2 regions of the Viridibacillus sp. NPDC093762 genome follow, and region 2 is predicted to be linked to the other one. Evidence: predicted binding sites of a transcription regulator. Region 2 holds the regulator's gene; the other holds the start of a gene.
The links. Region 2 encodes CtsR, which represses protease genes until heat stress. Its sites were predicted from a motif close to ATGGTCAATAAAGGTCAAACA; they were not measured.
Positions count from the first base shown of each region.

Region 1: clpP (ATP-dependent Clp endopeptidase proteolytic subunit ClpP) is a predicted target of CtsR. The motif match lies at 2,213-2,233, and genes of this name have one in related genera.

Region 1 covers NZ_JBNNUK010000010.1:125,993-130,426, forward strand. The annotation lists gene ACQKM9_RS13770 (gluconeogenesis factor YvcK family protein) at 1-176, shown strand, start outside; gene whiA (DNA-binding protein WhiA) at 220-1,167, shown strand; gene ACQKM9_RS13780 (HPr family phosphocarrier protein) at 1,224-1,481, shown strand; gene clpP (ATP-dependent Clp endopeptidase proteolytic subunit ClpP) at 1,541-2,131, opposite strand; tRNA gene ACQKM9_RS13790 (tRNA-Arg) at 2,309-2,380, shown strand; gene ACQKM9_RS13795 (TetR/AcrR family transcriptional regulator) at 2,547-3,455, opposite strand; gene ACQKM9_RS13800 (DHA2 family efflux MFS transporter permease subunit) at 3,627-4,434, shown strand, end outside.
Region 2 covers NZ_JBNNUK010000006.1:60,047-64,480, reverse strand. The annotation lists gene corA (magnesium/cobalt transporter CorA) at 1-618, opposite strand, end outside; gene ACQKM9_RS09825 (hypothetical protein) at 761-1,030, opposite strand; gene ACQKM9_RS09820 (DUF4870 domain-containing protein) at 1,181-1,486, shown strand; gene ACQKM9_RS09815 (CtsR family transcriptional regulator) at 1,832-2,302, shown strand; gene ACQKM9_RS09810 (UvrB/UvrC motif-containing protein) at 2,369-2,881, shown strand; gene ACQKM9_RS09805 (protein arginine kinase) at 2,871-3,992, shown strand; gene ACQKM9_RS09800 (ATP-dependent Clp protease ATP-binding subunit) at 3,982-4,434, shown strand, end outside.

The DNA of each region.
Region 1 (4,434 bases), on a different contig from region 2:
AGGAAGCAGAGCCAGTTTTTTTTGATGTTGGAGCATTAGAAAAAATGGGTATCCAAGTAGTGAAAAAAGAAATTGCTACAACTCATGATGGCGTTGTACGACATGAAGCCTCAAAGGTTGCTGAATGGTTAGTAGAGTATGCTCATTCTTTTAACAGTGACATAAAAATGATATAAAATCCGTTGTTTTATATAAATCATGATAGAGAGGGGGGTTATTATGTCATTTGCTTCAGAAACAAAAAAAGAATTAACGCAAGTTGAAGCAGGCGATACAAGCTTAAAAGCAGAATTATCTGCCCTCATCAGAATGAATGGCTCTCTGTCATTTGCAAACCGTCAACTTAGTCTTGATATTCAAACTGAAAATGCAGCAATCGCAAGAAGAATTTATACAGTAATGAAGAGGTTCTATAGTTATAGAGTGGAGCTTCTTGTGCGAAAGAAAATGCGTTTAAAGAAGAATAATGTTTATATCTGCCGTGTGAGAGAAGGGGCAAAAGAAATTTTGGAGGATTTAGAAATTGTCTCTGGAAACTTTTTGTTCAATCATACAATTGCAGAAGATTTAGTCGATACAACTAGTAGTAAGCGTTCATATTTAAGAGGCGCATTTTTAGCTGGTGGCTCTGTCAATAATCCGGAAACTTCCGCGTATCATTTAGAAGTGTATTCGTTATATAAAGAGCATGGTGAGGCACTGGCCGATTTAATGAATAAATTCGATTTAAATGCAAAAACAATCGAAAGAAAAAAAGGATTTGTCACATACTTAAAAGAAGCTGAGAAAATTTCAGACTTTTTAAGTTTAGTAGGTGCACATCAAGCCATGATGAAATTTGAAGATGTGCGAATTGTACGTGATATGAGAAATAGTGTGAATCGACTTGTGAACTGTGAGACGGCTAATTTAAACAAAACGATTGGAGCAGCTGTTCGCCAAGTAGAAAATATCCGATATATCGATCATAGTATTGGGATTGATCAACTACCTGAGAAGCTTAGAGAGATTGCTCGATTACGTGTGGAATATCAAGAAGTGACATTAAAAGAACTTGGTGAAATGGTATCAGCAGGTACTGTTAGTAAATCAGGTGTCAATCATCGCCTACGTAAAATTGATGATATTGCTGAATCATTGCGTAGAGGCGATGCGGTTAAACTTTAATGGAATGATGACACACGATAATGAATATATAAGTAATTATAGGAGGAGTAAAACGAATGGCAGAACAACAAGTAGAAGTAAAACTTAAATCAGGACTACAAGCAAGACAGGCTGCTTTGTTCGTACAAGAAGCAAATCGCTACTCTGCGGATGTATTTTTGACGAAAGAAAATAAAAAAGTAAATGCTAAAAGTATTATGGGTATTATGAGTTTGGCTGTTGCAAAAGGATCTAACGTTATTTTAACTGCAGATGGTGCCGATGAAGCACTTGCATTAAAAGGTCTAGTAAAACTAATTCAATCTGAGGATTAAATGAATACAATATAAAAACCGCTATTCTCATCTTACGAGAATAGCGGTTTTTTAGGTGTTTATTTAATTTCGTTACGTTCAAAAATTTGATCGATTAAACCATATTCTTTCGCACGCTCAGCTGTCATGAAGTTATCACGATCTGTGTCTTTTGCTATAACTTCGATTGGTTGACCTGTACGTTCAGATAAAATACTGTTTAGTTTTTCACGAAGGAATAAAATGCGTTTTGCAGCAATTTCAATTTCAGTCGCTTGACCTTGCGCACCACCTAGTGGTTGGTGAATCATAACTTCAGCATTTGGTAATGCAAAGCGTTTCCCTTTTTCACCAGCAGCAAGTAAGAATGCACCCATAGATGCAGCCATACCGATACAAATTGTTTGTACATTTGGTTTGATGAATTGCATAGTATCGTAGATTGCCATACCAGCTGTAATGCTACCACCAGGGCTGTTAATGTATATAGAGATATCTTTCTCTGGATCTTCAGCTTCTAGGAATAAAAGTTGAGCAACAATAGCGTTTGCAACGTTGTCATCGATAGCGCTACCTAACATAATAATACGGTCTTTCAATAAGCGTGAGTAAATGTCATAAGCACGTTCACCGCGGTTTGTCTGTTCAATAACTGTAGGGATTAAGTTCATAAGAATATCCTCCTCAAAAGGTAAATTCAATTTTCCTGTATAAAAGCAATTTGCTTCTATTGTATCTTAATCATACACATTATGGTCAAGGAAGGTCAAATGATTCGAATCCAATATTTATATGGTTGAATTGTTTTGGTTTCCTTTGTATAATAGAAAAGTCGCAATTGATGAATGGCCCTCGTAGTGTAATGGATAACACATAAGATTCCGGTTCTTAGGCTGGGGGTTCGATTCCCTCCGAGGGCGTATATAACTGCACTTTAAACATCTATGTCGTTATTTAAATAGCGACATAGATGTTTTTGTATGATGGGCTCCAATAATGATAATATGCCCAAATCAATAGAATAATAAACTGTCATATAGAAATTAAAAGTCGCTTTAATATTGAAAAGCGACTTTTTGTGTCCAACTAATTACTATTTAATATGTCTAGGTTGTTATTTTGTTTTATAAATAGCCATATAAGATTTGCAATTTCTTGGGCTTCTGCAGCATGTTTAGTACCTTTAAAGCTAGTGTTAAAGGGTAATACAATTGCTTCAATTATATAGTAGGGGATGGTTTCTTCTTGTAATGATTTTATAAGGCAGGCTGTATATTCTTTACCAGCTTGTAAGTCATCTTCAATAAGACCTTCTGAAAATCCAGTTAGCTGTTCTGTTAAATACTCTTTTGTTACATATTTATGTTTGAAATTCTCATGTAAGTACTTTGCTAGATCACAGCCTAAGAAATGTTCACCTCTCTCAATTTGAGCTGGTAAAACGGCATCTAGCTGTTGAATTACGTATTTCACAATCTGTACTGGGTCTAGAGCATCTTCACGTGTAATTTTCCAAATATGCAACATATGTTGCATCATACCGAAAGTTAGGATGGCAGCATCGTAACAGTGTGGCTTTGATTCTTCTCCGTAAATATCGACAATTCGTTTTGCGAGCCAATTTAACTCGTTTAGATGAAATCGCATTACTACTTCTTTAAGTTCTGGGTCACCCGAATGGAAAATCGATTCAAAGATAGGGATTAAATTTTGATCACGGTTTATTTGCATCAATACAGCGATTTGCTTAGCTAGTATGTCTTTATCTTTTGGATCCTGTCCTATAAGCATCTCATGCTTGCGAACATCGGCTTCCTCACGACCTTTAGCTATTATTGCGATTAAACATTCGTTTTTTGAAGCAAAATAATTATAAAAAGTGCCTTTAGAAATATGCGATTCATCTAGAATATCTTGGATGGAAGTATTTTGAAAACCTTTTTCGACGAACAGCTTTTGAGAGGCAACGATAACTTGACGTTTACGATTGTTCATAACTTCACCTATATTTCCAATTAGTGTACTATCATTCTAACTTGGAAACGCTTTAATATCAATGTTTATGAAATACCAAAATTTTTTAGTTGAAAAAGTTGTACCGTGAGTATAAAATGAATCAAGTAAACTTCTATATACGAAATATAATGAAAGTAGAGAGGATATAAAATGAATAGTAACGCATTACAGAAAAAGCCACCTTACGCAATGATAGTAATCTTGTTTATAGGTGCTTTTGTTTCTTTTCTTAACAACACATTATTAAATGTGGCATTACCAACGATAATGAAGGAGTTTGATGTAGCGGCTTCTCAAGTTCAATGGCTATCAACGGGTTATATGCTTGTCGGAGGTATATTAGTTCCAGCAAGTGCCTTCTTTATCACTCGATTTAAAAACCGTCATTTATTTATTACATCAATGACTTTATTTTCTATAGGTACAGCATTAGCTATATTGGCTCCAGAGTTCTGGGTGCTTATTGCAGCTCGTATGATCCAAGCAGCAGGTGCAGCAGTATTAGGACCGTTATTAATGAATGTTATGTTAACAAGTTTCCCAATTGAAAAACGTGGATCTGTTATGGGTATCTTCGGTCTAGTAATGATTTCTGCTCCAGCTATCGGTCCAACATTATCAGGCTGGATTATAGAGCACTATGATTGGCGTATGTTATTTGAAATCATCTTGCCTTTCGCAATTCTTGTATTATTACTAGCAATCTTTAAACTAGGCAATGTAATGGAAACAAGAAAAGTAAGTCTAGATGTCTTTTCATTAATCTTGTCTACAATTGGATTTGGTTCTTTACTTTATGGCTTCAGTTCAGCAGGAGATAAAGGTTGGGATAGTCCAATCGTTTACGGTACAATTATTGTCGGTGTTTTAGGTATTGCTGCATTTGTTATTAGACAACTGTTCTTGGAACAACCTTTGCTAGATGTTAGAATCTACAAACATCCGATGTTTGCGCTAT
Region 2 (4,434 bases):
TGTAAAGCGTGCCGAGTTTAAAATACGATATACAAGGTCACGCATCGGTAAAATGGTACGACGAATATGAAGTAAATCACTACGCAAATCAAATACATAGCGCATAGATTTTGTGTTGCTTTGATAATTTAGCTCATCCTCAATCGTATTTAAATGGTCTTCAATGTTGTAGACCATTGGGAAATAGCTATCTACGATTTTATCTAGTGCTTGATAAGTGACGAAAATAGCACCACTTTTCCAATACTGTGGTTGATCATTTATACGCGAACGGACGATATCAAATTCAGGAACTGGCGATTTATGAAAAGTCACAACAAATTTTTCGGAAACGAACATATTAACCTCTTCGGCTTCAAAGGTCTCTTCGTTTAACTTATGCGCAACTAAAAATTGGTAGTCGTCATAATAATCGAGTTTTGGTCGTTGTAATCGCAATAAACAGTCTTCAATAGCTAGTGGATGAAAGTGAAAGAATGTGTCTAGCAGTAGTTCTTCCTCCACAGTAGGTTCATCAAAATCAATCCAATACCATTCAAAAGAATTATTTCGTATCTCCTCTAGCGGAAAATCCATTTTTAGTTCTTGATTATTAGTAATGCCAATGGTTCGAATCATAGATCGTCCTCATTTCAACTAGTGTATAACTATCCTCTCATAAACGGTGTCGTATTGTCACGAGAAGAAGTTGAATGAAACATAAGATAAATAATAAAGAGGGCGCTTATGCATAGCGGCCCTCTTTTATATTTTATGGTATTTAGTTATCACTTAGGAAAAGGCTTGATATAAATTGACCTCTATGACTTTTATCGGTTGAGTCTTCTCTAGTATTCTGATCTTGATACAGGACATCAGACTCACTTATTGAATTGATGATTTTTATTTTATGCTCAATGGTTTTAGAGCATGAGGAAGTTTTAGATTCGCAATCATTAGAAAATGAATTTTTCAATAAACAATAAGGCATTGCAATGAAAATGATTAAGCATAGTGCGATGCTACCGATGAATAATAATGCTTTTTTCAAAGGAAAAACTCCTCCCTTTCTTTTGTTACTTCAGAGGACGAATCGAAATAAAGAATGTTCCTCTTTTGATGAGAATATGAAACTAATGAATTTCTGAATCGTATAAATAGAAAAAGAAGTATATTAATTTATGAAAGTGAGTTGCTCTAAATGGAATCAAAAGGATTAAAAGTGATTCTTCATGCAAGTGCATTTTTTGCTCCGTGTTTATTGCCAATCCTATTTTATATATTTATTGATGATCAACAAATTAAGCGTTTGTCCATTCAAGCGCTATTGTTCCAATTTGTTATGTGGGTATTAGTTATTGTATCAGGGATCTTTAGTTTTTTATTAATTGGACTTCCATTCTTAGTAGTCTTTTTGATTACGGGTGTTGTCGTTCCAGTAATAGGTATTGTGAAGGCTCTTAATGATACAGATTGGAATTACCCGATTGTTGGAAAATGGTATTAATACGAAAAAACCGCGATGGCACTTGCTATCGCGGTTTTTTGTTTGGGCCGAATATTAGATTGGTGAAACGGGTATCTTGAGACAGTAGAATGCTTTTTGTGCAACTGTTACGATGGGATGTCTAAGACTTATGTTGTCTTCCTTAAAACGAGTGTTTTTAGTACTTCTTCGGCTTATCCAGTGTCAGCAAGACTCCGAGGTATGGGTGCTTCTTGAGGCTAAACGGACACCTTTCACAATTCAATGAGCATTTCAATTGCGTGTTTTTTATAAGGCTGTGTATAATGTAGTCAAATATAGTCAAAGATAGTCAAAGTCAGTGATGCAAGCGAGGTGGAATTTGAAATGCGTAATATCTCTGACATAATAGAAGGTTATTTGAAAGAGGTTATCGAATTAGGTGGGAAAGGACATATTGAGATTAAACGGAGTGAAATTGCTGATAAATTTCAATGCGTACCCTCCCAGATTAATTATGTGATAAATACTCGATTTACCGCCGAGCGTGGCTATTTGGTTGAAAGTAAACGAGGCGGTGGAGGATATATACGAATTTTACGTGTCAAAGCTAGTTCAAAGTCAGATTTAATTGACCAAGTGATTGAGCAAGTAAACGAAGGTGCTTCACAAACTATGACGAATGATTTAATTTTCCGTTTAATTGACGAAGGGGTAATTACGAAAAGAGAAGCTAAAATGATGTTAGCAGCTCTTGATCGTTCTGTGTTACGAATAAATTTACCGGTACGTGATGAGCTTCGCGCGCGTATCCTACAAGCAATGCTACTGACTATAAAATATGACAAGCAATTGTAAAAGAGGTGCGAGGGTATGATTTGTGAAAACTGTAAACAAAGACCGGCCACTATCACGGTGACACAAATGAAGAATGGCAAAAAAACGACAAGGCATTTCTGTGAAGTGTGCAATAAACAACTTGATTCTTTCCATTTGAACCTCGACTTTAATGCTGATCCAATTTCAATGCATAAACTTTTTTCAAATTGGTTTGGTACACCGAGTTGGTCAGTTGCAGCACCAAATGTAAATGAGCAGAAAACGCAGGAACAGGAGAATTGTCCTGAATGCGGTATGACATACCATCAATTTTTGAACGAGGGGAAATTTAATTGCCCTGGATGTTATGAAACTTTTAAAGAGCAGCTACCTCAGGTCTTAAAACGGTTGCATAATGGAGCCGTGGAACACGTTGGAAAAGTGCCAGGTTCTATTAATGAGCTATATCAATTAAAAAGACAAATTGAGGCAATTCGTTTGGACATGAAAGTGGCCATAGAGGAAGAGCGGTTTGAAGATGCAGCAACTATGCGGGATAATGTCCGTGCTCTTGAAAAAAAGTTGCAAGTAGGAGGTGGGTCTCAAGGTGAACATTGAGCACTTTTTACACAATCCAACGACCAATTGGATGCAAGAAGAAGGACAATATGGTGATATCGTCATGAGTACTCGTATCAGGTTAGCGCGTAACTTAACAGATTTCTGTTTTCCAAGAGCTTTTTCTGATGAAGAGGCAATGCAAATTGATAAAGCTGTTTCGAATGTATTGATTGATGCAGATGATGAGGAAGAACAACATTTTCAGTTCTCTTATTTTTCTTTGCATGACATGCCTGCATTACAGCGTAAAGTATTAGTAGAAAAGCATTTAATCAGTCCTCAGCTTGCAGAGAAAGAGAGAGTTGGATCGGTTTTACTGTCAAAAGATGAATCGATTAGCGTAATGATTAATGAAGAGGATCATATTCGTATTCAATGTTTACAGCCAGGGTTACAAATAGAAAAAGCTTATGAAAGTGCCGATCAGATTGATCGTCTATTAGAGCATCATTTACCGTATGCTTTTGATGATACATTTGGTTATTTAACAAGTTGCCCTACAAATACAGGAACAGGTTTGAGGGCGTCTATTATGATGCATCTACCTGCATTAACTATGACAAACCAAATTGGTTCTCTCATAAGTACGATGCCACGACTTGGTATGGTTGTGAGAGGAATGTATGGTGAGGGGACGGAATCGGTAGGCAATTATTATCAAATCTCCAATCAAATCACACTTGGTAAATCAGAAAAGGATATTTTATTAGACTTACAAAGTGTAACTGAACAAATAATTCAAAAAGAGAAAGAAGCACGTACAGCATTAATAGAACATGCATCAATTGCTTTAGCTGATCGTCTCAATCGTTCATTGGGAACTTTACTATATGCCAGAATTTTAACCAGCGAGGAAGCAGCAAATTGTTTATCTAACGTTCGATTGGGTATATATTTGGGTATAATCCAGAATATACCTATTGCTGTATTGAACGAATGTATGCTTTATATGCAGCCGGGCTTTTTACAACAACATGCAGGTACTACACTTCAACCAAATGAACGAGATGTGTATCGGGCAAATTTGTTGCGAGAACGATTGCAATGTAATAGAGAATTAAAAAAAGGTCATTTTGACGAAGAGGGAGAGGATTCTTATGATGTTTAATCGATTTACTCAACGCGCACAAAAGGTGCTTCAACTGGCACAAGAAGAAGCTATTCGTATGAAACATGAATCAATCGGTACAGAGCACATTTTACTTGGCTTAATTCGTGAAGGTGGCGGTATAGCAGCTAAAGCGCTTGAAGCAATTGATATTAGCTCTGAAATGATAGAAGAAGGTATTGAGGAGTTAGTTGGTGTAGGTACAAAAGACGTTGGCCCAATCGTACATTACACACCTCGTGCAAAAAAAGTAATCGAACTATCTGTCGATGAATCACGTAAACTAGGTCACTCGTATATCGGTACAGAGCACTTATTATTAGCCCTTATTCGTGAAGGAGAAGGCGTAGCAGCTCGTGTTTTAAACAATGCGGGAGTTAGTTTAAATAAAGCGCGTCAACAGGTGTTACAACTGTTAGGTAGTCACGATCATGCACAAAAT